DNA from 4 places in the Citrobacter sp. Marseille-Q6884 genome. Region 1 is predicted to be linked to each of the others. Evidence: predicted binding sites of a transcription regulator. Region 1 holds the regulator's gene; each other region holds the start of a gene.
The links. Region 1 encodes CRP, which controls carbon source genes, mostly activating them, when cyclic AMP is high. Its sites were predicted from a motif close to ATGTGANNNNNNTCACAT; they were not measured.
Positions count from the first base shown of each region.

Region 2: a site for CRP is predicted at 2,548-2,565, ahead of uxuA (mannonate dehydratase). Genes of this name have one in related genera too.
Region 3: a site for CRP is predicted at 4,180-4,197, ahead of ldtB (L,D-transpeptidase). Genes of this name have one in related genera too.
Region 4: a site for CRP is predicted at 4,011-4,028, ahead of N7268_RS08375 (PTS sugar transporter subunit IIC). Genes of this name have one in related genera too.

Region 1 is NZ_CAMDRE010000001.1:771,642-779,713, reverse strand. Features, by position in the region: gene N7268_RS03810 (aspartate aminotransferase family protein) at 1-382, shown strand, start outside; gene N7268_RS03805 (YccS/YhfK family putative transporter) at 432-2,519, opposite strand; gene crp (cAMP-activated global transcriptional regulator CRP) at 2,571-3,203, opposite strand; gene N7268_RS03795 (OsmC family protein) at 3,512-3,916, shown strand; gene N7268_RS03790 (phosphoribulokinase) at 3,963-4,832, opposite strand; gene N7268_RS03785 (YheU family protein) at 4,952-5,170, opposite strand; gene N7268_RS03780 (hydrolase) at 5,167-6,189, opposite strand; gene N7268_RS03775 (monooxygenase) at 6,386-6,694, shown strand; gene N7268_RS03770 (ABC transporter ATP-binding protein) at 6,737-8,072, opposite strand, start outside.
Region 2 is NZ_CAMDRE010000001.1:1,719,253-1,727,324, reverse strand. Features, by position in the region: gene N7268_RS08195 (fructuronate reductase) at 1-1,112, opposite strand, end outside; gene uxuA (mannonate dehydratase) at 1,190-2,374, opposite strand; gene gntP (gluconate permease GntP) at 2,637-3,980, shown strand; gene N7268_RS08180 (lactate utilization protein C) at 4,030-4,725, opposite strand; gene N7268_RS08175 (LutB/LldF family L-lactate oxidation iron-sulfur protein) at 4,718-6,145, opposite strand; gene N7268_RS08170 ((Fe-S)-binding protein) at 6,156-6,875, opposite strand; gene N7268_RS08165 (hypothetical protein) at 7,449-7,583, opposite strand; gene N7268_RS08160 (aromatic amino acid transporter) at 7,595-8,072, opposite strand, start outside.
Region 3 is NZ_CAMDRE010000001.1:2,763,655-2,771,726, reverse strand. Features, by position in the region: gene N7268_RS13140 (Cof-type HAD-IIB family hydrolase) at 187-1,002, shown strand; gene N7268_RS13135 (DUF1479 domain-containing protein) at 1,155-2,417, shown strand; gene N7268_RS13130 (ABC-F family ATPase) at 2,474-4,069, opposite strand; gene ldtB (L,D-transpeptidase) at 4,299-5,219, shown strand; gene N7268_RS13120 (anion transporter) at 5,309-6,421, opposite strand; gene mntR (manganese-binding transcriptional regulator MntR) at 6,418-6,891, opposite strand; gene N7268_RS13110 (hypothetical protein) at 7,260-8,072, opposite strand, start outside.
Region 4 is NZ_CAMDRE010000001.1:1,758,730-1,766,801, reverse strand. Features, by position in the region: gene N7268_RS08390 (DUF1435 domain-containing protein) at 1-223, opposite strand, end outside; gene N7268_RS08385 (diguanylate cyclase) at 439-1,512, shown strand; gene fhuF (siderophore-iron reductase FhuF) at 1,621-2,409, shown strand; gene N7268_RS08375 (PTS sugar transporter subunit IIC) at 2,440-3,783, opposite strand; gene N7268_RS08370 (YbaK/EbsC family protein) at 4,149-4,607, shown strand; gene bglJ (DNA-binding transcriptional activator BglJ) at 4,672-5,349, opposite strand; gene N7268_RS08360 (helix-turn-helix transcriptional regulator) at 5,310-6,035, opposite strand; gene N7268_RS08355 (threonine/serine exporter ThrE family protein) at 6,486-7,262, shown strand; gene N7268_RS08350 (threonine/serine exporter) at 7,253-7,726, shown strand; gene dnaT (primosomal protein DnaT) at 7,850-8,072, shown strand, end outside.

The DNA.
Region 1 (8,072 bases):
TTCGCATGGTTCCACTTATGGCGGTAACCCTTTGGCTTGCGCGGTTGCGGGAGCGGCATTCGACATCATCAATACGCCAGAGGTGCTGGAAGGTATTCAGGCCAGACGCCAGACATTTGTCCAGCATTTGCAGCAGATTGATGAGCGGTTTGATATTTTCAGCGATATTCGCGGCATGGGGCTGCTGATTGGCGCGGAGTTGAAGCCACAGTACAAAGGTCGGGCACGTGATTTCCTTTACGCTGCCGCGCACGAAGGCGTCATGGTGCTGAACGCAGGGCCGGATGTGATGCGCTTCGCTCCGTCGCTGGTGGTGGAGGACGCCGATATTCATGAAGGCATGCAGCGTTTCGCCCAGGCGGTAGGAAAAGTGGTGGGATGATTGTCTGATTGCCGGATCAGGCGCTTGTGCTGTGATCCGGCAAACAGCGCTAACTCTTGATGTCCCGCAGCCGTCGGCTAAGCCAGATACCGTGGTGCGGTCGCTGGCGCCATGCAACGGAAGAAATGGTGTGCATGGTGTTCAGGTGACCAATGATGCGTTGCAGATGCTGCTCCAGGGTGCTTAACAGTCCGTGGGAGAGCATTTCCGGCGACTCGAGAATGTTCACATCGCCGGAGCTTCCCGGCCCGTCATATTCCAGCCGTTGTTGACAGCGCTGGAGGGCGATTTCGCAGGATTCCAGATACCTTTGCGCCAGATCCGGCGTCAGCACCGTGTGCTCTCTCGCCAGCGTGGTCATCGCGTTAATGTGCTCGACGATAAACTGACTGTGCGTGACCCACAGTTTCATATCTGCCAGATAGTGCGAGTTAAACCCTGGCTCCTGCATGGCCTGGTTCAGAGAGTTAAATAACGTGTTGTGTGCCTGATTGACCCGCATGCGCTGATACGCGAGCGGCGTGGCCTGCGGATTGTCGCTGAGGATGAGACGGATGGCTTCCTGATCGGCTTCCAGCGCATCATGGGCATTCTTACGCAGCAGGCCGCTCTGCCATTGCGGCCACAGCCAGAGCGTACCGCCAAAGGCGATCAAACAGCCCATCACCGTATCGATAAACCGCGGGATGATAAATTGTTCCCCATTCAGCGTCAGCAGCTGCAGGGTATACACCGCCGTAACCGTAAAGCCCACCGTAGCCCAGCCGTAGTTTTTGCGGATGATCAGATAGCTGACCAGCGTGATAAGCAGCATGGCCGCCAGCGTGAACCCTTCAGGGATATGGAAGTGCAATGTGACCCCGGCAATGACCAGTCCAACCAGCGTTCCCACTGAACGGTGCAGAATACGCACCCGGGTTGCGCCGTAGCCGTTCTGTGTCACAAACAGGACGGTCATCAGTATCCAGTAAGGTTTTGGCAGATGTAAGGCGCTTCCCATCAGGCTGGCGATGCTCAACATGACGCTGATGCGCCCGGCATTGCGTAGCGCGGGAGATTTCAATGACAGATAGTTTTTCAGCGCCGGGAGCAACGGCAACCGGCGTTGTTTGTCAGCCATTAAGTCCCGGGCATACAGCGGGCGCTGGGTACGCAGTACGCGCGCAATCCGGCTAAAGTGCCAGTAGCAAAATTGCCCGACTGGGTTATCCGGGTGCTGCCTGGCGATTTTCTCCAGCGTACCGATCTGCTTCTCCATTGAGAAACGCGTCGGCAAGCGGTGATACAAAATGTCATCAGCCAGCACGCGAAGGCGAGCGGCGACGGTTCGCGCATTCCAGCGAATCACCTGTTCCGCATGGCTGCGCTCGACCAGTTTTTGTACCTCTTCCGGCTGGTGAAGACTGACTGAGATATGCTCCTGCAAATCCAGCGCTTCCTGAAAAGCCCGCAGCAGACGTTTGTATTCGTTGTTATGGTGCGCTGAAAGCATGTGCATTTGCTGATAGCACTGGGTAATGAGATCCACCGCTTTCTGTTGACGGACCAGCAACGGGGGCAGGGCTTTTTCAGGATCAATGTGCTGGGTCAGCAGACTGTATTTTGCTTCACAGTAATCGGCCAGTTCCCGGTACAGCAGGCTGAGGGATTCACGCAGCGGTTGCTCACGCCACAACCAAAACCAGAACCAATTGAACAGGCCGTACCACAATGTACCCAGCGCATAGATGAGCAAGGGCTCCCAGACGGGCATGTTTCCTGCCAGACTCAGCGTGAAAATCGCGGCAATCAGCGAGGCCGGCAACAGTCGCGCATGCAGCGGACTTAATTCTGCGGTAACGCCGAGAATGAGCGTCAGGCCGGTAAGGATTAGCGGTAGCGGAATTTCCTGCGCCAGCAGCAATTGCATGACCAAACTGCAGCCAGCAAACAGCGATGCGCCAATAATCAGGCGTTTGAAAAAACGCTTATGCGGTGTATCAAGACCGGCAATGTTGCAACAGGCGGGGACGAGGGAAAAGAGGAGCCCCAGATGAAGCTGACCAATGATAAGACCGACAGCCACAGGTAAACACAGCACCAGTGTTTGTCGTAGTGCGTAGTTGATTTCGGGGTGATAGATCAGTCTTCGCCACATCGGTGTAAACAAAAATGGCGCATTACGTGGTAACGCGCCATTACGATGGGATTAACGCGTGCCGTAGACGACGATGGTCTTACCGTGCGCGGAGATCAGATTCTGATCTTCCAGCATCTTCAGGATGCGACCAACGGTTTCACGGGAACAACCTACAATCTGGCCAATTTCCTGACGGGTGATTTTGATCTGCATACCGTCCGGGTGGGTCATCGCATCAGGTTGTTTCGCCAGATTCAACAGCGTCTGAGCGATACGACCGGTAACGTCCAGGAAGGCAAGGTTGCCCACTTTTTCGGACGTGACTTGCAGACGACGAGCCATCTGAGATGACAGGCGCATCAGAATATCCGGGTTCACCTGGATTAATTGGCGAAATTTTTTGTATGAAATTTCAGCGACTTCACATGCGGTTTTAGCGCGAACCCAGGCACTACGTTCCTGGCCTTCTTCAAACAGGCCCAGTTCACCAATAAAATCGCCCTGATTCAGATAAGAGAGGATCATTTCCTTTCCTTCTTCATCTTTAATCAGTACTGCCACTGAGCCTTTAACGATGTAATACAACGTTTCCGCTTTTTCACCCTGGTGAATCAGCGTGCTCTTCGATGGGTACTTATGAATATGGCAATGAGACAAGAACCATTCGAGAGTCGGGTCTGTTTGCGGTTTGCCAAGCACCATGCGCGGTTATCCTCTGTTATAAGCTGTCTCCAGAGCCAGAAAACGACGCTGCCTCTGGGTTGCCAAAATGTGCTTCCCGCTACCTGGGAAGGGGGCTGCTAAAAAGAATGCTGCAGCCTGTAATGTGATGTCCTCTGCATACATGCAGTACGTCTATGTATTACTGTAGCATCCTGACTGTTTTAGCATAGCTTTCGCCGTGTGTCTCCTGGTGTCTCGCTTCAGCATGACGCAGGTCGCCTTCCGTTGCGAGAATTGTTATGTGCGCGTAATCTGTCAGGAAAATTGAAACATTGGAGTTACGAAATATGCAAGCGCGTGTAAAGTGGGTTGAGGGGTTAACCTTCCTCGGTGAGTCCGCCTCAGGCCACCAAATTTTGATGGACGGTAACTCCGGTGATAAAGCGCCGAGCCCGATGGAAATGGTATTAATGGCTGCGGGTGGGTGTAGCGCGATTGATGTAGTGTCGATCCTGCAAAAAGGCCGCCAGGACGTGACCAACTGCGAAGTGAAGCTCACCTCTGAGCGCCGTGAAGAGGCGCCGCGTCTGTTCACTCATATCAATCTGCATTTCATCGTCACGGGCAATGATCTGAAAGACGCTTCTGTGTCTCGTGCCGTTGACCTTTCTGCGGAGAAATATTGCTCCGTCGCGCTGATGCTGGAAAAAGCGGTGAACATCACCCATTCCTATGAAGTGATTGCGGCGTAATACAGAGTGCCCGATAAGCATACTGCCATCGGGCATTTCTCACCGTTTACTGGATCTTTTTCCCTTCCATCAGCCGTTGCACCAGCGGCAGCATGATCAATTCCATCGCTAATCCCATTTTACCGCCCGGCACCACTAACGTATTGATATGGGAAATGAATGAACCCTGCAGCATCGCCAGCAGCCAGGGGAAATCAATCCCTTCCAGATTACGAAAATGAATCACCACAAAGCTTTCATCCAGTGACGGAATGCTCTTGGCAGCAAAGGGATTGGAGGTATCAACAGTCGGAACGCGCTGGAAGTTTATATGCGTACGGGAAAACTGTGGGGTGATGTAATTGATGTAATCGTCCATTGAACGAACGACCGAGTCCATGACCGCTTCGCGCGAATGTCCGCGCTCGCTGGTATCACGAGTCAGTTTTTGGATCCATTCCAGGTTGACGATAGGGACGACGCCAACCAGCAGATCGACATGCCTGGCCACGTTTTGCTGGGGGGTGACGACGCCACCGTGCAGTCCTTCGTAGAACAGGATGTCCGTTGGTTCAGGAAGCGCTTGCCAGGGCGTAAAGGTACCTGGAACCTGATTCCACGGAACGGCTTCATCGTAGGTGTGTAGATACTTACGGGACTGACCTTTGCCTGTCTGGCCGTACTCAATGAACGTCTGTTCCAGCAAGCTGAAATCATTGGCTTCTGGGCCGAAATAGCTGATATGTCGCCCGGCGTCGCGCGCTTTGCGGATCGCCATGTCCATTTCAGGACGGGTATAGCGGTGAAAACTGTCCCCCTCCACCTCGGCGGCACGCAGGTTTAACTGCGCGAAAATTTTTCGAAACGCGAGGCTGGTGGTGGTGGTCCCCGCGCCGCTGGATCCTGTTACCGCAATGACCGGATATTTGGCAGACATAATAACTCCATAAATGTACCCGTCATTCGTCAAGCCGGAGGTGTACTGTCTACCTTCCTGTTGCCTGATTTATTTAGGGTAAAAGTCGTTTTTTATTGTCGCCAGCCGTCATCCACGGATCAGTCGCGAAGCTGTTTCCGCGGCATAATGTTGACCGTTTCATGCAGTTCGGACCACACCAGCACGGCTTCACCTGATTGTAGCTGGCGTTTGACGTCGGCGACTTTTTGTTCGAGCGAGCGTTCATGTTCACCATAATCGGTGCCTTCACGCAAGACAAAGCTTTCAATCAGATTGTCCAACGCGTCGGGGGAGATATCTTGCCACGGTATTATCATGATGATGCCTCCAGATACGTTGTCAGCCAGTCGGGGATACGCGATTCCAGCCACATCTCAGGCCGGCGTAGCGTACCGCCAATAAATCCGACGTGTCCGCCATGCTCGGTTAACTGGTATTCCACCTGCGAGGGCAGATTTTCCGGTTTCGGGATCACGTGATGATCCATAAACGGATCGTCTTTCGCGTGAATAATCAGTGTCGGTTTGGCGATCTGATTGAGTAACGGCATGGCGCTACACTGACGATAATAGTCTATCGCATCGGCAAAACCGTGAATTTTGGCGGTAATGAGATCGTCAAAATCGCGAATGCGGCGCAAAGACTTGAGCTGTGCCAGACTCACCGGCAGTGAACCCGGATAGGCCTCAAGCTTACGCGAGGCATTGGCTTTTAAAAGATTGAGCAGATAGCGCTGATAGACGCGAGAAAATCCCTTTTCCATGTGATAGCTACAGGCTTCAAGCACGAAAGGCGCAGAGACAATCACTGCGGCATCAATCGGGATGGCGTGTCCTTCTTTTGCCAGCAGACATGCCAGCATGTTGCCACCGAGCGAATAACCTACCGCCGCGGTGGGTACACGACCAAATTCCCGCTCAAGCCAGTGTAAAAACCAGGTGCCGTCTTCGGTCTCACCGGAGTGATAAATGCGGTTCAGGCGATTCGGTTCGCCGCTGCAGCCACGAAAATGCATCACTACACCTAACCAGCCGCGCTTTTGCGCTGCTTCAATCATACCGTGCGCATAGGGGCTGTTCAGACTGCCTTCCAGGCCATGAAATACCACCAGACGGGGTTTATGCCTCGCCTGATGCGGATCTTCGCTCCATGCCAGATCGACAAAGTCGCCGTCGGGTAATTCCAGACGCTGCCAGTGGGCATCGAACTTCACTTTACGGCGGATCAGGCGCGGCAGCATTGTTTGCAGATGGCGGTTACGGATACCGCGCATGGGGACAAACTCCGCGCTGTTGTCATTGGCAATGCTGAGGTCGGGGGACGTAATTTGAGTCATAACTTATGCGATGTCTTCTTTTAATCTGCGGCTACTATACCGCCTGATGGGGTTCATGTTTATGAAAATGAGGTAAAGCACGAACTTTCTTCGCATTGTTGTTGATGTATTTCGGTTGCTGCACAAATTGCGACAGCGGCAGAGTTAACCGTGGTAGGGTGGTAGAGACTTTAGTGGACGCGCTCCAGGAGGGAATATGTCGAATACACTTTTACAAATCCATTTTAACTTTAGCGGCCCGTTTGGCGATGAAATGGCGCAACAGCTCGTGGGATTAGCGGAGTCGATTAACCAGGAACCTGGATTCATCTGGAAAATCTGGACCGAAAGTGAAAAGAACCAACAGGCGGGTGGTATCTACCTGTTTGAATCTGAAGAGACAGCGCAAGCGTATGTGAAAAAACATACTGTGCGTCTGAAAGGATTGGGAGTTGACGAGGTGGAGTATCAACTGTTTGACGTCAATGCTGCCCTGACGAAGATTAACCACGGCCACGTGGTGTAATCAGAAAGGCAGGCTCTGCAACGGGCAAAGCCTGCCAGCGTTTTAGCCTTCCTGCAGCATTTGCTCAAGTTGCTCCTGCGCATCCAGCCAGGCCATTTCACACTCTTCCAGCCCGGATTTTGCGCTCGCCTGCTGTTGCAGACAGGCCGTTAACTCAGCTTTGCGGCTTTGATCGTACAGTCCGCTGTCACCGAGCTTCTCTTCGGCCTGCGCCAACTGGGCGTGGAGTTTCTCCATCTCTTTTTCAAGACGGGCGATCTCTTTACGCAGCGGCTGCGTCAGGGTGCGCAGTTCGGCTTCGCGACGCTTCTGGTCTTTACGTGCCTGGGCACTGTTGACGATCTCTTTTGCCGGTTCATCGCTCTGGTTTTCCTGCTTTTGCACGTCGCTCAACCACTGCTGGTAATCCTCCAGATCACCATCGAACGGTTCAACTTTTTTGTCGTGGACCAGATAGAGGTCATCGGTCGTGGAGCGAATCAGATGACGGTCGTGCGAAACAACAACCAGTGCGCCTTCGAAATCAATTAGCGCTTCGGTCAGCGCCTGGCGCATGTCGAGATCCAGGTGGTTGGTGGGTTCATCGAGAAGCAGCAGGTTCGGGCGTTGCCAGACAATCAGCGCCAGTACCAGACGTGCTTTTTCGCCGCCGGAGAAGCGTCGGGTCTCTTCGCTGACTTTATCGCCCTGGAAACCAAATCCGCCAAGGTAATCACGCAGCTTCTGTTCTAACTCCTGTGGCGCCATACGCGCCAGATGCTGAATAGGTGATTCGTCAGCACGTAAAAATTCCAGCTGATGCTGGGCGAAGTAGCCGAGCTTAATGCCTTTCGCCAGACCGATTTCGCCACTGATCGGCGCCAGCTCTCCCGCTAACAGTTTGATCAGCGTTGATTTACCTGCACCGTTGCGCCCTAACAGGCCGATGCGTGAGCCAGGAACGAGGTTCAGTTTGATGGAGTCGAGAATAATATTCTCGCCATAGCCAGCGCTTACTTTCTCCATCTTCAGCAATGGATTAGGCAAGCTTTCCGGTACGCGAAAACTGAAGTGGAACGGGTTGTCCACGTGCGCCGGAGCAATCAGCTCCATACGCTCCAGCATTTTGATGCGGCTCTGTGCCTGCTTTGCTTTGGTGGCTTTTGCGCGGAAGCGATCGATATAGCTCTGCAGATGCGCCACGCGCTCCTGCTGGCTTTCATACATCGCCTGTTGCTGTGCCAGGCGAGTCGCTCGCTGGATTTCAAATGCGCTGTAGTTACCGGTGTACTCGAACATTGTCTGTTGTTCGATATGGATGATTTTGTCCACGACCGGATCGAGGAAGTCGCGGTCGTGAGAGATCAGAATCAGCGTGCCCTGATAGCTTTTCAACCAT
Region 2 (8,072 bases), 950 kb from region 1:
ATCTGCCAGGTACGGTGGCGCAGGGATGGGTTACTGAAGCGTTCGATCAGCAGCGTTGCGTACGCATTAAGATCGGTGCCTTCCGGCATCGACAGCGTCGGAGCCTGTTCTTGCATCATCAGTGCAAACGCCGCTTTACGGTAGGCCGGATTGGTCATGGTATCGGCAATGGTTTCGTACCCGCCAAGATAACCCAGATACGCCAGGAATGAGTGGCTGCCGTTGAGCATGCGCAGTTTCATCATTTCAAATGGCACCACGTCGGCCACGAACTGCGCACCGACTTTATCCCAGTCAGGACGACCGTTAACAAAGTTATCTTCGATCACCCACTGGCGGAACGGTTCGCAGGCAATGGCGCACGGATCGAACACACCCAACTGGTCGGCAATCTCCTGCAATGTTTCAGGCGTTGCCGCCGGAACAATGCGATCCACCATGGTGCACGGGAAGGTGGCGTGAGTCTCAATCCACTTCGCCAGTTCCGGGTCACGCGCGCGGGCAAGACCCAGTACCGCGACTTTCGCCACGTGACCGTTTTCACGGACGTTATCGCAGGACATCACCGTAAAAGCTGCCAGCCCCTGCTCGCGACGCAGGTGCAACGCCTGAACGATATAACCAATGGCCGACTTCGGCGCTTGCGGAAACGCTAAGTCGTGTTTGATCAGCGGGTTATTGAGATCTAACTGACCGCTGGCGGCATCCGTGCAGTAACCTTTTTCCGTCACTGTCAGCGAAACAATCGCCGTTTGCGGGCGCGCCATGGCCTGCAGAATGCCCTCGCAACCGTCAAGATCCGGGTGCAGCGCCTCTTTCATCGAGCCGATCACTTTCAGCACGGTGCTGTCAGCGCCTTTCTCCGCCACGGTGTACAGCAGTTGCTGTTTTTTCAGGTTTTCAATCAGCACACAGTCGTTACCCGGCATCAGGTTGACTTCGCAGATCCCCCAGTCGCTGTCCGTTTGTTCCAGCAGATGGTGGGTATACAGCGCCTGATGCGCACGGTGAAAAGCGCCGCATCCCAGGTGAACAATACGGGATTGCAGACGTGAATTTTCCCACGCAGGGCGTGCAACCGGTAAGTTGCTGTTGGCAATGGTTGTCGTCATCGTGAACTCCAGAACCCATCGGCAACGCCGACGGGAAGAGAAAAGAACAAAGCCGGCATGACGCCGGCCGGTCTGGTTTAGCGGCTAAAGAAAGCGCGCTGAATCGCCATCTCAACACCACGCACTTCCGCAAGCCCTTTCAGGCGGCCAATCGCGGAATAACCTGGGTTGGTTTTCTTTTTCAGATCGTCGAGCATCTGGTGACCGTGATCCGGGCGCATCGGGATCAAATCCTCATTGCCCTGTGCTTTACGGCGCTGCTCTTCTTCTACGAGCGCTTTCACCACTTCGTACATGTCCACGTCACCGTTGAGATGCGCCGCCTCATGGAAGGTTTTCGGGTTATCTTCGCGCAGCGTAGAGCGCAGATGGGTGAAATAAATACGCGGACCAAACTGTTTGATCATATCGACCAGATCGTTATCCGCACGTACGCCGTAAGAGCCGGTGCACATGGTGAAACCGTTGGCCATGCTGTTGACCGTTTCCACCATCCACTGCATATCTTCCACAGTGGAAACAATGCGCGGCAGGCCGAGGATTGGGCGCGGCGGATCGTCCGGGTGTACCGCCATGCGCACACCGGCTTCTTCTGCCACCGGAATAATCGCCTTCAGGAAGACGGCAAAATTCTCGCGCAGCGCGGCTTTATCAATGTCTTTATAACGATCCAGGTGCTGACGGAACTGGTCGAGGGTATACCCTTCTTCCGCCCCCGGCAGACCGGCAATGATATTGCGGGTCAGACGCGCCTTGTCTTCGTCGCTCATGGTGGCGAAGCGATCATTTGCCTGGGCGATTTCTTCCGCCGTGTAGTCGGCTTCAGCGCCAGGACGTTTGAGGATATGCAGCTCAAACGCCGCGAATTCTATCTGATCAAAACGCAATGCTTTGGAGCCATCTGGCAGGACATATTCCAGATCGGTACGCGTCCAGTCGAGAACCGGCATGAAGTTGTAGCACACGGTGCGAATGCCGCATTGCGCCAGATTGCGCAGCGACTGCTGGTAGTTGGCAATCCACTGAAGATAGTGACCGGAACGGGTTTTGATATCTTCGTGAATCGGCACGCTTTCCACCACCGACCAGACCAGACCCGCCTGTTCAACAATGGCTTTACGCTTTTGGATCTCGTCAACCGACCACACTTCCCCGTTCGGGATATGGTGCAAAGCGGTGACCACACCTGTCGCACCCGCCTGGCGCACATCCGCTAAAGTGACCGGATCGTTCGGACCGTACCAGCGCCATGTCTGTTCCATGCTTTATTCCTCATTGATGTTATGGACTCGACAATATGGCGCATAAATTCCTCCTTTTGGTATGACATGTCAACCTAAATAGAGAAATTGGTTAACCAAATCACATCTAACATGACTGGCGATCTACGAGTAACAAGTCCGCCGCCACTTAAGTCGCGTAAACCTGTAACGTAATGTGACATTCATCGCATCAATGGTTAACCAATTTATGTAACATCTCAACCAAAATCATAATAGTTCAACCAAAGAAGGTAGACGTTTCATGCACGTTCTCAATATTCTGTGGGTCATCTTCGGCATCGGCCTGATGCTCGTTCTCAATCTACGATTCAAAATAAACTCCATGGTCGCACTGCTGCTGGCCGCGCTTTCCGTCGGTATGCTGGCGGGCATGGATCTCATGGAACTGCTGCACACCATGAAATCCGGCTTTGGCAGTACGCTCGGTGAACTGGCGATTATCGTGGTGTTCGGGGCGGTCATCGGCAAACTGATGGTGGATTCCGGGGCAGCGCATCAGATTGCCCACACGCTGCTGGCGCGCCTTGGTCTGCGCTATGTACAGCTATCGGTGATCATTATTGGCCTGATTTTCGGTCTGGCAATGTTCTACGAAGTGGCCTTTATTATGCTGGCGCCGCTGGTGATCGTCATTGCCGCGGAAGCGAAGATCCCGTTCCTGAAACTGGCGATCCCGGCAGTTGCCGCTGCCACCACCGCGCACTCCCTGTTCCCACCGCAGCCGGGGCCGGTAGCGCTGGTGAATGCTTACGGCGCCGATATGGGTATGGTTTACATCTACGGTATTCTGGTGACCATCCCGAGCGTGATCTGCGCGGGCTTGATCCTGCCGAAATTCCTCGGCAACCTCGAACGCCCAACGCCCTCTTTCATGAAAGCCGACGTGCCGGTTGACCAGAACAATTTGCCCTCCTTTGGCGTGTCGATTCTGGTACCGCTGATCCCGGCGATCATCATGATCTCCACCACCATTGCTAATATCTGGCTGGTAAAAGGGACGCAGGCCTGGGAAGTGGTCAACTTCTTAGGTTCGTCCCCGATCGCAATGTTCATCGCCATGATTGTGGCCTTTGTGCTGTTTGGTACCGCGCGCGGCCATGACATGCAGTGGGTCATGAACGCATTCGAAAACGCGGTGAAAAGCATCGCCATGGTGATCCTGATCATCGGTGCGGGCGGCGTCCTTAAGCAAACCATCATTGATACCGGTATCGGCGATACGATCGGCATGCTGATGTCACACGGCAACATTTCCCCGTACATCATGGCATGGCTCATCACGGTGCTGATCCGTCTGGCGACCGGCCAGGGCGTGGTTTCCGCCATGACGGCGGCAGGGATCATCAGCGCGGCGATCCTCGACCCGGCAACCGGGCAACTGGTTGGCGTTGATCCGGCGTTACTGGTACTGGCCACCGCAGCGGGTTCCAACACCCTGACCCATATCAACGATGCTTCATTCTGGCTGTTTAAAGGTTATTTTGATCTGTCCGTGAAGGACACACTGAAAACCTGGGGTCTGCTGGAGCTGGTGAACTCGGTGGTCGGTCTGATTATCGTGTTGATTATCAGCATGATTGCCTGACATCAATACCGCTCTGGCCTGTAACGCCAGAGCGGTTCTCTATCCTGCCTCAACAATCCTCAATAATCAGATACACCGCCTTCACCGGACCATGCACCCCAACCACCTTGATAAGCTCAATATCCGCCGTCGAACTGGGTCCGCTGATAATGTTAATGCAAGACGGCATACGCTCACCGGCCTGCGCCTTCTGATGCAGTATTTCTGCCAGCTGCGCCACGCGCGGCAGGATGGTGCTTTTACGCAGCACGAAAATCGAGGACTCCGGCAACAGGCTCAGGGAACGCCCACGCTCCGGCGCGGAAAACAGCACCACGCCACCGGACTCAGTCAGGCCATACTCGGCGTATACCACGCCGACTTTCGCCTGCTCGGCCTGGGTAATATTTTCGATCCCTCGCGCCGGATCCCAGACCACGGCGTTGCATGCCTGCTGCAAGCGTTCGGTGATGCCAAGCGCCACCAGCCGACTGTCGCCGCTCAGCACCACCGGCTGCTGACCTAATTCTTCGCACAGACGTAACGCGGCTTCTGCGGCCTGGTCCTCGTGAGTCAGTTCGCAGCGGGCCAGCATCACTTCACTGGCAAACTGGATAAACGCATCGCAGCGCTGCTGCGTGCTCAGTTCGGTCAGGCGCTCGTTGGCATAGTTGTTAACCGGCGCGGCATCCGCTTGCGGTTCAAAACGCAGCGGACGACCCAACGCCTGGGCGATGGTGTTTAAAAACGCGGTACGGTTATCCATTCTTTTTCTCCTGCGCCTGATGTTTCTTAAACCAGCTGCGAAAACTCTCACCGTCAGCATCAGGCAGATCGCGCGCCTCCATCCAGTCACCCAGCGCGCCAACCTTAAGCGGCGTTTTGCCGCCATTGATAAACCAGCTTGCCGCATGAGCGCCCGCCATCATCCCGACTTTCCACAGCCCCGGATGACTATTGGCATAAGTGAACATTTTGATCGCCCGTCGCTCGGCTTTCGGGGTGATGCCCTCCTCGGCCATCACCCGGCGATGACGCAGGATCAGTGTTGACAACGGAATACGCACCGGGCAGACGCTGTCGCAGGCCGTGCATAAAGAACAGGCGTACGGCAGGTCTTTAAAATCTTTATAGCCGCCGAGCAGCGGAGAAATCACCGCGCCAATAGGACCGGGATAGATAGAGCCATAGCCGTGTCCGCCGATGTGACGGTACGCCGGGCAGGTGTTCATACAGGCCCCGCAGCGGATGCAGCGCAGCACATCGCGGAACGCAGAGCCCAGCACCTGCGAGCGACCGTTATCGACAATCACCAGGTGGAACTCTTCCGGTCCATCAACATTATCCGCTTCACGCGGGCCGGTCAGCCAGGTGTTATAGCCCGTCAGGCGTGCGCCCACGGCGCTGCGCGCCAGCATGGTGATCAGCACATCCACGTCGGCAAAGGTCGGTGCGATACGTTCCATGCCCATCACCGCAATGTGCGTTTTCGGCAGCGTGGTGCACATCCGCGCGTTGCCTTCGTTGGTCACCAGGCACACCGAGCCGGTTTCCGCCACGGCAAAGTTACAGCCGGTAATGCCGATTTCAGCACTCAGGAAATCCTCGCGGATCTTCTGGCGGATGAATAAGGTCATGGCTTCCGGAGTTTCCGGGCCGTCGTACCCCAGACGCTCGTTCAGCACGCGGCGGATCTGATAGCGATCTTTATGAATGGCCGGGACCACGACGTGCGAAGGCGGATCCTGATCCAACTGCAGGATATACTCGCCGAGATCGGTTTCGATCACCTGAATTCCGGCATCCTGCAACACGGTGTTGACGCCGATCTCTTCGGTCACCATCGATTTGGACTTCACCACCTTGTTCGCATTTTTGCTCTGCGCGACCTGCAGAATGTAGCGGGTGGCCTCTTCTTTGGTTTTGGCGAAATAGACGTGCCCGCCGTTTTCCGTCACTTTCTCGGAGAGTTGATACAGGTAGGCGTCGAGGTTACTCAGAACGTGATCGCGGATCTGGCTGGCACGATCGCGCCAGTCTTCCCAGTGGCCTAACTCATCGACCATTTTTTGTCGATTCGCGCCAATACGCTCCTGCGCGTTGGCCACGGCTTTGCGCATGATCGGATCTTCTATCTGCTGACGAATGCGCCGTTTAAATTCTACATCGCTGGTTTTTATCGACATCGCTTTCCCCTCAGCGGCTCATCAGCACTTCAGCAATATGCATCACTTTGACCGGCTGGCCTTCCCGTTGCAGTCGACCGCCAATGTTCAGCAGGCAGCTGACGTCTGCGCCAATCAAATATTCCGGCTTCGCATCCATCAGATGTAAGACTTTCTCTTTCACCATCTCGCCGGATATCTCGGCCATCTTGACCGAGAACGTCCCGCCAAAGCCGCAGCAGGTGTCCTGATCGGCAAACGTCAGCAGCTCCAGCCCGCGCACGTTTTTCAGCAGCGTGAGCGGCGCTTCCTTCACCCCCAGCTTGCGGGTCAGGCTACAGGAGGGGTGATACACCGCGCGGCCCTGCAGGCTGGCGCCGACGTCCACCACGCCCAGTTTGTTGACGATAAAGGAGGTGAGATCCTGCATCCGCGCGGCAACGTTCTCCGCACGCAGCACCCATTCCGGTTCATCGGCCAGATACGATGGGTAGCTTTTTACCGCGTAGGTGCAGGAGCCAGCCGGAGAGATAATCGGGTCGTCGTTGTCTTCCAGGGCGGCGATCAGGTTTTTCATCCCCGGGATCGCCTCTTTGATGTAACCGCTGTTGATGGCTGGTTGACCGCAACACCCTTGCTTCTCGGGGAAATTAACGCGACAACCCAGCTTTTCCAGCAGCAATACGGAGTCTCGTGCCATCCGTGATTTCAGTGCATCACCAATACAGGTAACAAAGAAATTTACATTCACCATCAATACTCCGTTTCTGTTTTTTCCTGATGGCAATTTGGCATCAGGTTATCAAGCAAATATCACCACCCAATTTGTATGATGAATAAAATAATCCTCCGATTACCCCACACAGGCAATACTGCTTTTTATTTCTTTCGGCACTGCTCACATTTTCATTTTGACATTCGCCACTCGCCAGAATGCTGAGAATCCATTCGTTGTCATGCGTTAATCCTGAGCGCATTTATTTTCCACCTCATGAGGAGTACCTGCTCAGAGGCTCAGATACGCATCCGTTATTAATTAGATTTAAGAGGTCAATGGGAGAATTTGAACGCACGGATATTTGTCAACCCGCTTGCCGTGCTGGCAATCGTATTTGACGCAACGGTGAACCAAAAGCTTTACACCGCCTTGTTAGCTGAAGGACGCAACTGGCTTTACGATTTGTCAGCGCTGACTAAAATAGCGCCGATGTTTTAAACAGAGGGCAGTAATTATGTTGTTCTGGAAAAAGATGGTGAAGAAGTTCGACGCCTTCTCTGCGTTGATCCCACCACGCTACTTCCGGGTGTAAACCAGGCAGGCCTGTCAACGACAGGCCTGAGTCCCCTTCCCCGCTTTTTTCTTACGCAACCCACACGTTCTTAACACCACTACCTGCATGCGTCGCCACGCAAAGCGATAGACCAGCGGATGCTGAAACCGCAGTAATGTCAGAAACATAGCGCCTCCCGCTAACGAAACGTTGGCAGCAGACCAAACACATCCAGAACCACCGTCAGGTACACTACCCCGCCACAAACAATCACCAGGTTGAGAACGGTGTTATTGCAGGGCGCGGTATAACTGGCCGTCGTAAAACGCTTACGTGCAGCTTTCACCAGGAACGGTGGCAGGATCACGCTCCAGATGGTGAAGGCCAGACCAGCATAGCCAATCGCGTGGACAAAACCATTCGGGAAGAAGAAACACACGGCCGCTGGCGGGAAATAGGTCACCAGCGCGGTTTTCAAACGCCCCACCCCGTTATCCGGGAAGTGAAACAGGTCGGCGATATAATCAAACAGGCCGAGCGTCGCCGCCAGCAAGGAACTGGCTACGGCAAAGTTACCAAAAAAGGTCAGGATCAGATCCATATAGCGGCTGGTGAACAACCCGCTGATGGCCTCAACAAAGACGTCGATATTCCCGCCTTTGGCGATAATCGGCGGA
Region 3 (8,072 bases), 2.0 Mb from region 1:
ATTAGAATGTTTCTGGTTGCAGTTATGAGCCAGACTTATTAAGCGTCATTGTCGCAGCCAGTTTGGACACGGACAGCGCGCAACAACCGGAGCGTACACGTAGTACGTGAGGATTGTGAGCACTGCCCTGGTTCAAAATGGCAAGTAAAATAGCTTAATAATGCTGGCCCTATTCCAGGAGCATATATGACCATCAAAGTTATCGTCACCGATATGGACGGAACTTTTCTTGATGACGCCAAGAAATACAACCACGCACGATTTATGGCGCAGTACCAGGAACTCAAAAAACGAGATATCGAATTTGTCGTGGCCAGCGGCAATCAGTATTACCAGCTCATCTCCTTTTTCCCGGAACTTAAAGACGAGATCTCTTTTGTCGCTGAAAACGGTGCGCTGGTATTTGAGCATGGTAAACAGCTTTTTCACGGTGAGCTGACCCGGCACGAGTCGCGTATCGTCATTGGTGAACTGCTAAAAGACAAACAGCTTAATTTTGTGGCCTGCGGCCTGCAAAGTGCTTATATCAGTGAAAATGCGCCTGAGGCTTTTGTCACGCTGATGTCGAAACACTATCATCGCCTGAAGTCGGTAAAGGATTATCAGGATATTGATGATGTGCTGTTCAAGTTTTCACTGAACCTGCCCGATCAGCAAATCCCGTTGGTGATTGACCATCTGCATACCGCTCTGGACGGCATTATGAAGCCCGTCACCAGCGGCTTTGGCTTTATTGATCTGATAATCCCGGGCTTGCATAAAGCGAACGGTATCAGCCGCCTGCTGAAACGGTGGAATCTGTCCCCGCAAAACGTCGTCGCCATTGGCGACAGCGGTAACGATGCGGAGATGTTGAAAATGGCGCACTACGCTTTCGCGATGGCAAATGCAGCCGAGAGCATCAAATCGATTGCCCGTTACCAAACCGACGACAATAACCATCAGGGTGCGCTGAACGTGATTCAGGCCGTACTGGATAACACATCCCCTTTTAACAGCTGACCTGTCTACCGGAGCCTTTCGCTCCGGTTTTCCCTTCTTTTTTACATCCTGTGCATCACATCAAATTATTAAACTTGCATTAACTTATTTATAACTTATATTGTCACATGTAAATCAATTTAGTTTCGAATGAAAGTTAATGCGAGGTGGTTATGGCTTTTACTTTTACCAGCGACACATTGCCTGCCGATCACAAAGCAGCTATCCGTCAGATGAAGCACGCGCTGCGGGCGCAGCTTGGCGACGTCCAGCAGATCTTTAATCAGCTAAGCGATGACATTGCCACGCGAGTGGCTGAAATCAACGCACTCAAAGCACAGGGCGATGCCGTCTGGCCGGTACTGTCTTATGCCGATATCAAAGCTGGCAATGTTACTGCAGAGCAGCGCGAACAGATTAAACGTCGCGGTTGCGCGGTGATAAAAGGCCATTTCCCCCGCGAGCAGGCGCTAGGCTGGGATCAGTCGATGCTGGACTATCTGGACCGCAACCGCTTTGACGAGGTCTACAAAGGCCCCGGCGATAATTTCTTCGGAACGCTCAGCGCTTCACGTCCCGAGATTTACCCCATCTACTGGTCACAGGCGCAAATGCAGGCCCGCCAAAGTGAAGAAATGGCGAATGCGCAGTCGTTTCTCAATCGCCTGTGGACATTTGAAAGTGATGGAAAGCAATGGTTTAACCCGGATGTGAGCGTCATCTACCCTGACCGTATCCGCCGCCGCCCACCCGGAACGACCTCCAAAGGTCTCGGAGCGCATACCGACTCCGGGGCACTGGAACGCTGGCTGCTTCCGGCGTATCAGCGTGTTTTCGCCAACGTCTTTAATGGCAATCTGGCGAAATACGATCCCTGGCATGCGGCACATCGTACGGAAGTTGAAGAGTACACGGTGGACAACACCACCAAATGTTCCGTGTTTCGGACATTCCAGGGCTGGACAGCGCTCTCTGATATGCTGCCTGGTCAGGGGTTGCTGCACGTTGTGCCCATTCCTGAAGCCATGGCGTACGTGCTGTTACGTCCGCTGCTTGATGATGTCCCGGAGGATGAACTCTGCGGCGTAGCGCCCGGAAGAGTATTGCCGGTGTCAGAGCAATGGCATCCACTGTTGATTGAGGCACTAACCAGCATTCCACAACTCGAAGCTGGAGACTCGGTCTGGTGGCACTGCGATGTCATCCATTCCGTAGCCCCCGTTGAAAATCAACAGGGTTGGGGCAACGTGATGTACATCCCTGCGGCACCGATGTGCGAGAAAAATCTTGCCTACGCGCACAAGGTGAAGGCCGCGCTGGAAAAAGGCGCATCGCCGGGCGACTTCCCGCGCGAGGACTATGAAACAAACTGGGAAGGACGCTTTACGCTTGCCGACCTCAACATTCACGGTAAGCGGGCGCTGGGAATGGAATAACTGACTCATGCGGCAGGTACGATAAACGCATCTGCCGCATGAAAGACGGTGAGAAATTAACCGTCGATGCCTTTACTGCGCAGGTAATCTTCGTAGTTACCGGTGAAGTCAATCACGCGCTCCGGCGTAATTTCAATCACACGCGTTGCCAGTGAGCTAACGAACTCACGGTCGTGAGAAACGAAGATCAGTGTGCCCTGGTACATTTCCAGCGCCATGTTCAGCGACTCGATCGATTCCATATCCAGGTGGTTGGTCGGTTCATCCATGACCAGAATATTCGGCTTCTGCATCATCAACTTGCCAAACAGCATGCGGCCTTTTTCGCCACCGGAAAGTACCTTCGCAGGCTTTTTAATATCATCCTGGCTGAACAGCAGACGCCCGAGGAAGCTACGAACAACCTGCTCGTCGTCGCCTTCCTGTTTCCACTGGCTCATCCATTCGAATACGGTCAGATCGTTTTCGAACTCGTATTCGTGATCCTGCGCGTAGTAACCTACTTGCGCATTTTCGGACCATTTCACCGTACCGTTATCCGGCTGCATTTCGCCCACCAGCGTTTTCAGCATGGTCGATTTACCCACGCCGTTGGCACCCAGAATGGCAATCTTCTCGCCCACTTCCAGAAGCAGGTTGAAGTTCTTAAACAGCGGGCCTTCATCAAAGCCTTTGGTAAGGGCTTCCACTTCCAGCGCGTTACGGAACAGTTTCTTGTCCTGCTCGAAACGGATGAACGGGTTCTGGCGGCTGGACGCTTTAACTTCTTCCAGTTTGATTTTGTCGATCTGGCGAGCACGAGAGGTCGCCTGACGCGATTTAGAGGCGTTTGCGCTAAAGCGGCTGACGAAGGATTGCAAATCCGCAATCTGCGCTTTCTTCTTCGCGTTATCGGCCAGCAGACGTTCGCGCGCCTGGGTGGCCGCCGTCATGTACTCATCATAGTTACCCGGGTAAACACGCAGTTCACCGTAATCCAGATCCGCCATGTGCGTACAGACCATGTTGAGGAAGTGACGGTCGTGCGAAATGATGATCATGGTGCTGTCGCGCTCGTTGAGCGTCTGCTCCAGCCAGCGAATAGTGTCGATATCCAGGTTGTTCGTAGGTTCGTCAAGCAGCAGAATGTCCGGGTTAGAGAACAGCGCCTGCGCCAGCAATACGCGCAACTTCCAGCCGGGCGCAACTTCGCTCATCGGGCCGTAATGCTGCTCTACCGGAATGCCAACGCCCAGCAGCAGTTCGCCTGCGCGGGATTCAGCAGAATAACCGTCCATTTCGCCGTATTTCACTTCGAGATCGGCAACTTTATAGCCGTCTTCTTCGCTCATTTCCGGCAGCGCGTAGATGCGATCACGTTCCTGTTTCACTTCCCACAGTTCAGCGTGACCCATGATCACGGTGTCCAGAACGGTGAACTCTTCAAAGGCAAACTGATCCTGACGCAGTTTACCGATGCGCTCATTCGGATCGAGTGAGACGTTACCCAGCGTCGGTTCGAGGTCGCCGCCGAGAATTTTCATAAAAGTGGATTTACCGCTACCGTTCGCGCCAATCAGGCCGTAACGGTTGCCGCCGCCAAATTTGACGGAAATATTTTCAAACAGCGGCTTACTGCCGAACTGCATGGTGACGTTGCTGGAAACTAACACTGGCGTATCCTGAAAGAAGAAATATGTGACAAACCGCTTATTATGCCATAACTCTGGAATAAGATCGCGTATTCATCCTGAAGGGATAAAGTGAAACCAAAAGGAAAAAAATGTGATTTAGTACACATCCGAATTCCTTGTTGCCCCGATTGCACATATAATGCGTGCCCAACACTACATAAATCTCAACCCACTCGCCTGCCTGGCACTGAATCTCGCATACATGACTATGAAAATGAAATTAACAACGCTTTTCGCGGCGGCACTCGCAGTAGTTGGTTTTTGTCACTCTGCCTCAGCCGTCACGTACCCGCTGCCAACCGATGGTAGTCGTTTGATTGGCCAAAACCAGGTCATCACTATTCCTGAAGGCAATACCCAACCGCTGGAGTATTTTGCGGCAGAATACCAGATGGGTCTGTCCAACATGCTGGAAGCCAACCCGGGCGTGGACACCTTCCTGCCAAAAGGCGGTACCGTGCTGAACATTCCTCAGCAGCTGATCCTGCCGGACACTGTCCATGAAGGTATTGTTATCAACAGCGCCGAAATGCGTCTGTACTACTACCCGAAAGGTACCAACACCGTTATCGTTTTACCGATTGGTATCGGTCAGTTAGGCAAAGACACGCCGATCAACTGGACCACCAAAGTGGAACGTAAAAAAGCGGGTCCGACCTGGACGCCAACCGCGAAAATGCACGCTGAATATGCTGCTGCAGGCGAACCGCTGCCAGCCGTTGTTCCGGCAGGCCCGGATAACCCGATGGGGCTGTATGCGCTGTATATTGGCCGTCTGTACGCTATCCACGGTACCAACGCTAACTTCGGCGTCGGCTTACGCGTCAGCCACGGTTGTGTACGTCTGCGTAACGAAGACATTAAATTCTTGTTTGAAAATGTTCCGGTCGGTACGCGCGTACAGTTTATCGATGAGCCGGTGAAAGCCACCACCGAACCAGACGGTAGCCGTTACATTGAAGTACATAACCCACTGTCAACCACTGAAGCACAGTTCGAAGGTGGGGAAATCGTACCGATTACGCTGACCAAGAGCATTACCAGCATCACCGGTCAGTCTGACGTCGATCAGGCCGTCGTTGAACAGGCTGTACAGAATCGCTCAGGTATGCCAGTTCGTCTGAACTAATCTGCAGTAAAAGCCGGAGCGTGTTTGCCACCCTCCGGCCTGTACATTGGGTTTGCCCACCAGGCATCGCGCCATCGGGCAAACCGCTTCTATCTCATCAACAGCAGCAATCCATATCCTACCAGCGCCGCCCATATCAACATCGGCACCGAATACACATGGAAACGCCACCAGATACGCCGGTCGTTTGCCATACGCAATGCAATCAAATTTGCCAGAGACCCCGGCAACAGACCAAAACCACCGACATTGACGGCCCAGGCCAGCAGTAGCGTCGGCGGCACATAGTTCAGCAGCAAAATCGTACTCGGCACGTTACTGATAAACTGTGACAAGCCGATTGCCGTCAGCCATAGCCCTGGCGCTGACAGCGTTCCAATATGGTTCGCCATTCCCTGCAGCAGAGGCAGTTGTGTCAGCAGATGCACATCGATGAACATCGCCATAAAAACCAACAGCAACGTCCAGTCCACGCTAATGATCACGCGACGCGCCAGTATCAGAAATCCCGCTGCCACGATCGCCAGACCCCAGAGTTCTTGCTTGAGCTCCAGCGCGGCCAGAAAGACGATATAGAACGCCAGGCAACTCCAGACCAGCCGCGGCTGCCAGTCAGGTGCACGAGTACCGGTATGGTAATGCAATACGTTGCGCGGAAAACTGAACCAGCACAGCACTACCAGCGTCAGCATCATGGCCCCCGCGAGCGGCGCCATTTGCCAGGTAAACGTGGTAAATGACAAACCGGAACGTCCCCACATCAGGATATTCTGCGGATTGCCTATTGGCGTCAGGAGCGAACCGGCATTCACCGCCAGCGCCTCAAAGATAATGAGGCGATTAACCGGGATGGCGCAGAGTTTTTTCAGGGTAATCGTCAGCGGAACAACAATGAATAAGGCAACATCGTTGGTCAGAAACGTTGACAGTAACGCCGCCGCCAGCACCATAAAAATAGCCAACTGACGTTCCGTATTGAAACGGCGCGTCATCTTGCGCCCCAGCACATCGAAATAACCGCTGAGCTCCACGCCTTTGGTCAGAAGCATCAGACCGCTGAGCGTAATGATCGTGTGCCAGTCAATCGCACCTGGCCAGGACCGGGGGGCAAACGGTACGAACAGGCTTAGAACAATCCCAACAATGATTAACAGTTGGAAAAAGCGATCGCGCTGTAAGGCGCGTAAAAACGGGAAACTCATTCAGAGGCGGTTCCTTGCTGTTGTGTAAACGTTCTGAAAGCCTCGAGTGTTTCCTTACTCACGTGGTGTTCCATCCCCTCTGCATCGCGGCGGGCGATTTCCGGACTGATACCCAACATCAGCAGAAAGTTTTCCACTATCTGATGACGTTCCCGACTCTCCTGCGCGAGCTTTTCACCTTCGGCAGTTAAAAAGACACCGCGCCAGGGGATCATTTCGATAAGCCCTACGGATGCCAGGCGTTTTAGCATTTTGGCTACGGTTGGCTGAGAAACGCCAAGTCGTGCCGCCATATCCACCTGACGCGCCTCACCCACTTCAATAATAAGATCGGAAATCAGCTCAACGTAATCGTCAATCAGTTCACGACGATGCGCCTCCCTGACCTGACGAAACCCTTCAACGTGTTCCTCAACATTCACCAATTGCGTCACTTTTTTTGTTGTTGGCGTACCTGCGCGACGACTCATTCTGCTTCCTCATTACTGTGACGCGTTAACGGCATCTGATTAGAGAGCGCTCATTGTAAACCAGAGTTGCGTGGGCACAAAAAATTAACGTTTTAGCAATAGCTATATAATATAGCCTGTAAACAAATAAAACATGATGATAAATAAGGATATTTATACACAAAAACAACACTTTGTCGCAAAAGTGTCGCAATATTTTCAATAAATCTTTCCTCGCTACATTTCACAACCAACTACTGCATCTTTGTAAGTGCATGTTTTTGCTGGTTATCATTTAGCTGCTTAATTAACAAAGTGTGTGGGCAATCCTATAAAAGGATACGCCCCTCGTAAGCACTCATTGAAATGAGACAACTATAAATATCAAACTAAAGCGATACAGCATATTTTCGAAACACAAGCACTATTTTAAAAAGTAAAGAAGATGATATTATTTTAAATACTAAACTGTGAATTGGGTTTAAGGTTATTTTTTCACCCAAGATAGAGGCATCTAACTTATGGGTGGGATCTATAACGTATGCGCTAAGTGCCAATAACTGCTCTATTGATTCATAATATCCAAAGATGCACAATAGCAGTGGTATTCCACAAAGAAGTATAGCAACAGGCCTAAACAAACTTGTCCCATGAACAGACACTAATGAAGATATTTTAAGAATAATCCAACTGGATAAAACACTAACAAAACCAGAATATTTGTTTTCATGTGCCATTTTATCAATCACAGGTAAAAAACGTTTCCTCCCTAATCCGAGAATGTCACATAAGATAGTGATGAAATAACTAAAAAACAACATCATTTTTCTGCTTAAAATTGACAACGTTGTATCATACTCCCTTCGTCTAAAAAAATAAAAATTATCTACATCCTTATTTCTCTGGCTAATGCTTTTTAGTTGTCTGTATACAGATTGCTTTTGCTCAAATTCTAAAAAAGATTGCTTCCTATAATTATGATGACTTACTTCTATATTAAATGGCCAACTCACTCCCTCCATTAATAAATCATCTATTTTGCAATTAATAAAGCTCACCTCCGTCTTGGTCAAGTCACAGTTAGACATAACAAAGCAACTTAAAAGCGATTGGTGGAGTACCAAATTCTTTATCGATTTAAAACCAGCATTTTTAATAATGAACTGTGTTACCTTGCTATCAGTGGCATTCGCTATCTGTAG
Region 4 (8,072 bases), 990 kb from region 1:
CGCATGAAGGCAACAGCACATAGTGCCGTAAACGTTTGTGGTACAGCATCAGTGAAGTCAACAGTAACCCTAATACAATCACCGCTTTCCACGCGTAGACTGACAGGTCAGTAAATGCCAGTCCGGCAATGACTATCCCCGGCAGGAGAACCCCCCATCCACTCCCCAGCGCACGCTGCAACATGGTTTCACCTACGAAATTGATAATGATAACCAATATCATATGATATGTTTTCTCATTTGTCAGCCAGGAAAGACTATCAATTATATGAGTTTTACTTAACGATTGATGACATGAATTATTGAAGGTGATAAATTGCTCACCGGTTAGCTTTTCAACAAAAAACAATAAATACCTATGCGAATGATTTTTCGTTCGTTATTTTTTCCCTGACGAAAACATCTTCGTATATTGCAGATAAATAACAATATTTACCTATGACAGTACAATCCTGGCGAACTCTGCGCACCAAAAAATATCAACTCTCTTTACGCCTGTTTCTGTTTCTCAACGCAGTATCTTCGCTGTTTACGCTTTTCTTCCCCCTTTTTGCCGTCAAAGCCTTATCCCTCCCGGCCATACTCATCTGTGCCGCGAGTACCCTGATGTTGATATGGCATGGGAAATACGTTGATAAAAGAATTAATCTCCCTTTTATTTCAACCCTTTTTGGCTTGCTGTGGGCCGCGCATATTGTTCTGAAATATGCGCAACTGGGTCATAGTGATTATTATTTTCTTTTGATAGCACTTCTTAGCGTGTTGTTTATTGGCTCGATCGCTTTTGCCAATAATATCATCGCATTTACACTCCATTCATTACCCTCAGTCGCCGTGTGCTTGTGGCTTAACGGTAGCGAGCATGGCCTGCGTATTTTCTACTTTATGGCGCTCCCCATGGTCGGGATCGCCATTCAGCATGTGATTCAAAAACGCTACGATGGTTTCGCCCAGCAGCTGATGTACAAACTGCTGGAAGAGCGGGAAACACTGAACGGGCTCAGCATGCTTGACCCCCTCACGGGACTGTATAATCGCCGCGGGCTGCAAAACAGGCTCGATACGCTGCTGGCGCTGAGCAACGCCAGGCACTATGTCTTATTGCTGGATATCGATCATTTCAAAGCCTATAACGATCATTACGGCCATATGATGGGCGACCAGGCGCTGATTCGCGTTTCTGCCGCCATCCGCGATTCAGTGCGTTCGCGGGATGTGGTGGCACGTTTTGGTGGCGAAGAATTTATGGTGTTGCTGACTGCCGTCGATCCTCAGCAAGCGCTGGCTGCGGCCGAACGTATTCGCCAGAAAGTGTACGATCTGAAAATTCCCCACATGTTTAATGAAAGCGTGGCAACCAATGTGACCGTCAGTATCGGCATTGCGCCGCTTTTGGAACAGGATATTGATGCAGCTATCGCCAAAGCCGATAAAGCCCTTTACGAAGCCAAGAGTCGGGGTCGAAACAATACGCTGGTTAGCGATGAACTCCGCAACCTGCCCTTCATCTGAGCTATCTGTGCGGTGCCGCCCGACATCATGACAAAGATCTTGCCATCGTTTTCCTCTATCTATAGGATTGGAAATCATTATCATTTAGATTAACATCCCTATATCGATATGGCTTACCGTTCCGCACCGATTGTTGAAGATGTCATCTGGCGAAGCCACTTTCCCCCGGAGATGCCCTCTCTGGCGGATTCGGTTCGCGCAACGATAGCGCAGACTCGTGAGCATCTGCTGGATTTCATACGCCTTGATGAAACACCTCCGCAAGGCGCGATGACGCTGCAGGAATGGACACAGCCTGCGATGTTGAGTTCACTTCTGGCTGTCTATTCAGATCATATCTATCGCAATCAGCCCGCATTGCCGCGTGAAAATAAGCCACTGATTTCCCTGTGGGCGCAATGGTATATCGGCCTGATGGTTCCCCCACTCATGCTGGCCTTGCTGACACAGAAAGAAGCCATTGATACCGCGCCTGAACATATCCACGTAGAGTTTCACGAAACCGGTCGTGCGGCATGCTTCTGGATAGACGTGCATCAGGACAACCAGGCTACCGCCCTCTCCCCGCAACAACGGATGGAAACGCTGATTCTCTCAGCACTGATGCCTGTTGTGCAGGCGCTGGAGTCTACGGGCGAGATCAACGGTAAGCTCATCTGGAGCAATACAGGCTATTTAATTCACTGGTATTTGACGGAAATGAAACCGTTGTTAGGTGAGGAGCTGTTGTCCGCGCTGCGCCAGACCTGCTTCTTTGAAAAACACCTCTCCAGCGGCCAGGATAATCCGTTGTGGCGTACCGTTGTGCCGCGTGAGGGTCTGTTAGTGCGCAGAACCTGCTGCCAGCGCTATCGGTTGCCTGATGTTCAGCAGTGCGGTGACTGTACGCTAAAATAAGCGAGGAGCGACAGCCCCTCGCTTACCCTGTTATGCAACCTGCTGATTTTCTTCCTCTAAACGCTGTGCTTCTTCCGTTTCTTGCGCCAGCAACTGCTTCTCATAGACCTTAAAGAAAGGGAAGTAAATGATGGCAGATACCAATGCCAGCAACACCACCAGGATCGCGGCACGATAATCCCAACCCAGCGCCCATGCCGCGCCAACAGGTGCAGGGGCGGTCCAGGGAACAACGGAGATCACACGGCCAATCAGATCCAGTTTCATCGCCGCCCATGCCAGAATCGCGTTCACCATCGGCGCCAACAGGAACGGGATAAAGAAGACGGGGTTCATCACAATTGGCGTTCCGAAAATCACCGGTTCATTGATATTAAAAATACTGGGAACCACGCTCAACCGCCCAATCGAGCGCAAATGGGCCGAACGGCTACGCAGATAACAAATCACCAGTCCCATTGTCGCCCCGGACCCGCCAACTACAATGAAGAAGGTCCAGAACGCTTCCATAAAGATATGCGGTAACGGCGCCCCCTGTGCCAGCGCCGACTGGTTCATCCCGAGGTTAGTCAGCCAGAACATTTGCAGCATTCCCGACACGATTGCGGCACCATGAATACCGGCAAACCACAGCAGATGACCAATTAGCACCGCTAGTAAGATTGCCGGGAGAGAATCTGCGGCTGAGACCAGCGGTTTAAAAATAGCCATAATGGCCTGCGAGATCAGCATGTCGAACTGCGACTGTATCACCAGGCTTAATGGGTACAGCGTTAATACCACGACCAGTACGGGGATCAGCAGATCAAAGGAATTTTTGATCATCGGCGGCACCTGATCGGGTAAACGGATCCCGATATTGTGCGCCTTCAGAAAACGCATCATCTCCACACAGTAAATCGCAACCAGGATCGCGGTAAAAATGCCCGTACCGCCCAGGCTATCAACGGGCAGAGCACCTTTGGTTTTCGGTGCGGCAATCAGTAAAAAAGCCATGATGGACAACATCGCACACATAAACGGATCTAACTGATGCGACTTCACATAGTGCTTACCCAGGTTATAGGCAATGGCCGCACAGATGTAGACAGACATGATCCCCATCGTCATATCAAAGGGGGTGAGGATCTGACCTTCGAATTGTTTTGCCAAATCAAGCCATGTGCGTGCGAATCCCCAGGTGGTATCCGGCGAAAAAGGGGGATAAGCGAAAACCAGCAGGAACGATCCGACAATCATGAAAGGCATGGCAGAAATAAAGCCGTCACGTATTGCCATAACATGGCGTTGTGAGGAGATACGCCCCGCGACAGGGCTAACATAGTTTTCTACAAAGCGAAAAATCACATTAAAGACTGCATGGTTAGTAGACATAGCCGATCTCCTGTTCTCCAAAACCCTGCATATGTGCTGGTATCAACACCACCACGTCAGGCCTATTACCACTTTTCGCAACCGTGCCGGGAGAATCGCCAGCGCTACAGCTTTTAGAGTTAAGTTTCATAGATGGCTCTTATCATGTGATACAGAGGAAGTGACAACTTCAGTATTAATCGCCATTTCACTATTCTGCAACCGGTTACTGTAACCGGTTTCTTTGATTGTGAAGATGATCGAAAAACAGCAAATGTTGCCATGTTGTTACAATAAAATATTTACAGTGAGACTTCCCCTATGACAAATTATGTCCTGCCGTTTTCTGCTATGTGGGGCTGCCTGCAGGCGATCAGGAGAGAAGAATGAGTTTGGAATCAGTACGGCAGTTTTTAGCGGAACATGCCCCGGATATTGAAATCATTGAATTAGCGCAAAGCACAGCCACTGTCGATATGGCAGCAAAAGCCCATAACGTTGAGCCAGGCCAAATCGCCAAGACATTATCGCTAAAGGTCAAAAATGACATTATCCTGGTGGTCGCCAAAGGAGATGCCCGGCTGGATAATAAGAAGTTAAAGAGTACGTTTGGCGCAAAAGCCCGTATGCTCAGCAGTGATGAAGTCGTTAACGCGACAGGCCATCCTGTTGGCGGCGTTTGTCCTTTTGGGCTGGAAACGCCCATTTCGGTGTACTGCGATATTTCCCTGAAAGGGTACGATGAAGTGCTTCCCGCGGCGGGAGCCACACACAGCGCGGTTCGAATCGCGCCTGAAAGGATGGCGGAACTGACTTCCGCAACCTGGGTAGATGTCTGCCAGTAACGAATTCACCTCCTGCGCCGATGACGACACACATCATCGGCACAGGTTCATTCAATTTCGCCCGTCACGAAACCGCCTGAAGAAAAGGCGCTGGCTCAGCTGAACGCAGGTGCAACAAGATATCAGCCGCATTCAATAAGCCGGCATCAGAGTTAACCCCAAGCTTACACATCACATTAAATTTATGCGCACGAATCGTTTTTATATTCCGCTCAAGCTGAATGGCGATCTGTGGCATCGAATAACCATTCGACATAAAACGCAATATTTCACGCTCTGTAGGACTTAACGTACGACCTTGATTGATATACCAGAGACTTTTCGTGTTTTCCGTACCCTCAGTGACACAATCCAGGACTGTCGCTAATCTTTCCTGCAACTCACTTAACGCAGAGGATTTGCTTATCACTGCATCCAGTGGCAACGGAGAGAGAGAGCCGATTAAACGAACCTCAGCATCATCATCCGCGATAACAACGCGCCGAATGTGGGGATAGTTTACCGCCAACTCCGTCAGGTAGATCAATCCGGCTCTGCGATCGGTACGCAATGCAGACAGTGAAAACATCAGCATCGAAAACGGCGTCGTTAACATTGCCTGACTGAATTCAGTCTGATGAGAAAAGAGGTGGAGATTGTATTGATTATTGGGAATAGCATTAAATAAATTTTTAATGCCGATGCGACTCATTGTGCACTTTTCTACCAGTGCGACATTTCCTTTGATGATTCCGTCTTCCATTCCGTGGTCTCTCCACCAACTGAAGGTAAATTCAGCTCTCGTGCTCCTTGAGAACTGTTTATCCATGCATACATTTCTGCATTACTATGAATTGATAAGCGGCGCATAGCGCTATTCTTTTGGGCGCTGATTGTTTTATTACTTTTATTAAGTAACATCGCAATCTGATTAATTCCCCAGCCTTTTCCCAGAAGCCGTAACACTTTTCTCTCTGAGAGAGTGAGAATTATTGACCGTACGCTATGATCCACTCGCTCAGGTACCACTGGCGGAAAGAGCAACGTCTTGCTGATCCGCTCGGCACGAATATTACCCATATGAATGACATTGACTAAACTTTCAATCGGCTCCGCATCCGATAACAATGAACTGGCCGGGCACATCAGCAGTTCAACGGCCTGGGGATAAAACACGCGAGAAACGAGAAACACCCAGTGAATATCACGGTATTGCGTTAATAAAGTATAAAACTGTTCGCAGACAGCACGAGGGTTCGCACTATCTCCAGTTAAATCAGCAACCACCAAATCGGTATGCCGTAACTGTAATATTGTAAGCTCTTCTACGGAACGACAGTAAGTCAGTTCATAATCGGGAAAATGCGTTTTTATCGCGCCTTTTAATCCCATTTGCATTATCGGCAATGCACTAATAACAATTGCCTTTCTGCAGCGTCCTGGCAACATATCTCCTCCACATCCCTATGTTTTCTATTCCATTCACGCTATAAGACTGTCATACACAATAATTTAATTACCCAGAGACAGTGAGAATGAACAATAGATACAGTGAATTGTTTACCTTTGATTTTATCTAATAACAAATAATATTAAAGCAAGCGCGTTACAATCCCAATAACACTCTGCTATTGGTCTATTATCGCATAATTACTTGAAAAAATATTAACTGCATAATTAAAAGAACTAAATTATAACATTAGCAATTCTAAGGTATTTAGCCTTCATTTTATCACCCCCTGATCCGCTACAGCGCCATCGTGGTTGCCTCAGGAAAGTGAAACGAAGCATCACTTGTTTTCAACACAAACCTTGATCTTAGCCAGAGCCAACTGGCTTACGCTTCATGGTAAAAGTAGACTTTAGTCCTTCCGAGATGCGTTTCAGTCAGAGCGAGCCATGCAAACAGAGCAGTCGTTACAGCGAACGGTTACACGGTTATGTATTCAATGCGGACTTTTTTTACTGCAGCACGGCGCGGAAAGCGCGCTGGTTGACGAACTCTCCACCCGCCTCGGGCTGGCACTGGGAATGGACAGCGTCGAAAGCGCCATCTCGTCCAATGCTATCGTCCTGACGACGATCAAAGATGGGCAGTGCCTGACCTCGACCCGAAAAAATCAGGATCGCGGTATTAATATGCACGTTGTGACAGAAGTGCAGCACATCGTCATTTTGGCAGAACACAGACTGCTGGATGAAAAAGGCGTAGAGAAACGCTTTAGCCAAATTAAGCCGCTGCGTTATCCAAGGTGGTTGGTTGCTTTCATGGTCGGGGTGTCTTGCGCCTGCTTCTGTAAACTCAACAAAGGCGGATGGGATGGCGCGATGATTACCTTTTTCGCCAGTATGATCGCCATGTATATCCGCCAGTTTCTGGCCTCCCGGCATTTGCACCCGCAAATTAACTTCTGTGTCACTGCCTTTGTTGCCACCACGATTTCCGGTTTGCTGCTGACACTGCCTACATTTAGTCACACCCCCACCGTCGCCATGGCTGCCAGCGTACTGCTGCTGGTGCCGGGTTTTCCCCTGATCAATTCCGTCGCAGATATGTTTAAAGGGCACATTAATACCGGTCTTGCCCGTTGGGCTATTGCCAGTCTGCTCACGCTTGCGACCTGTGTGGGCGTGGTCATGTCGTTAACGTTATGGGGGCTTCGCGGATGGGTGTGATCGATTTCATTTTGGCACTGCTGCAGGACATGATCCTGTCGGCGATCCCTGCAGCGGGGTTTGCCATGGTATTTAACGTACCGCATCGTGCGCTCCCCTGGTGCGCCTTACTCGGCGCGCTTGGGCACGGTTCGCGGATGGTGATGATGACCGCAGGATTCAACATTGAATGGTCAACCTTTATGGCTTCCTTGCTGGTGGGTTGTATTGGGATCCAGTGGTCACGGTGGTATCTGGCGCACCCGAAAGTTTTCACCGTCGCTGCCGTGATCCCGATGTTTCCAGGGATCTCCGCCTACACCGCCATGATATCTGCGGTGAAAATAGGCCATTTGGGCTATAGCGAAGCGCTGATGATTACGCTGCTGACCAACTTCCTGAAAGCGTCATCCATTGTGGGTGCCCTCTCTATCGGTCTTTCCATTCCAGGATTATGGCTGTATCGCAAGCGCCCGCGCGTTTGACTGTTTCGCCCTCCAGCAACATCGCAGATGGGGGTAACCTTCCCTCATCTGCTGCTCTCCCTCTTCTCTGTGTTACTATAAAAGCAGCCCCTTCTCGGTTGTGGTTCAGTATTGAGAAACATTATGCCCTGCAAAATTTTGACTTCGGACGTCATCGGTATTGACGCCTTATTACACGATCACAACGCGGTGCTGGCGAAGTCAGCCAGCGGTGCTGTGGCTGTTTTCGCCAATAATGCCCCCGCTTTTTACGCCGTTACCCCTGAACGGCTGGCTGAACTATTGGCGCTTGAAGAGAAGCTGTCACGCCCGGGAAGCGATGTGATGCTGGATGCGCAATTTTATG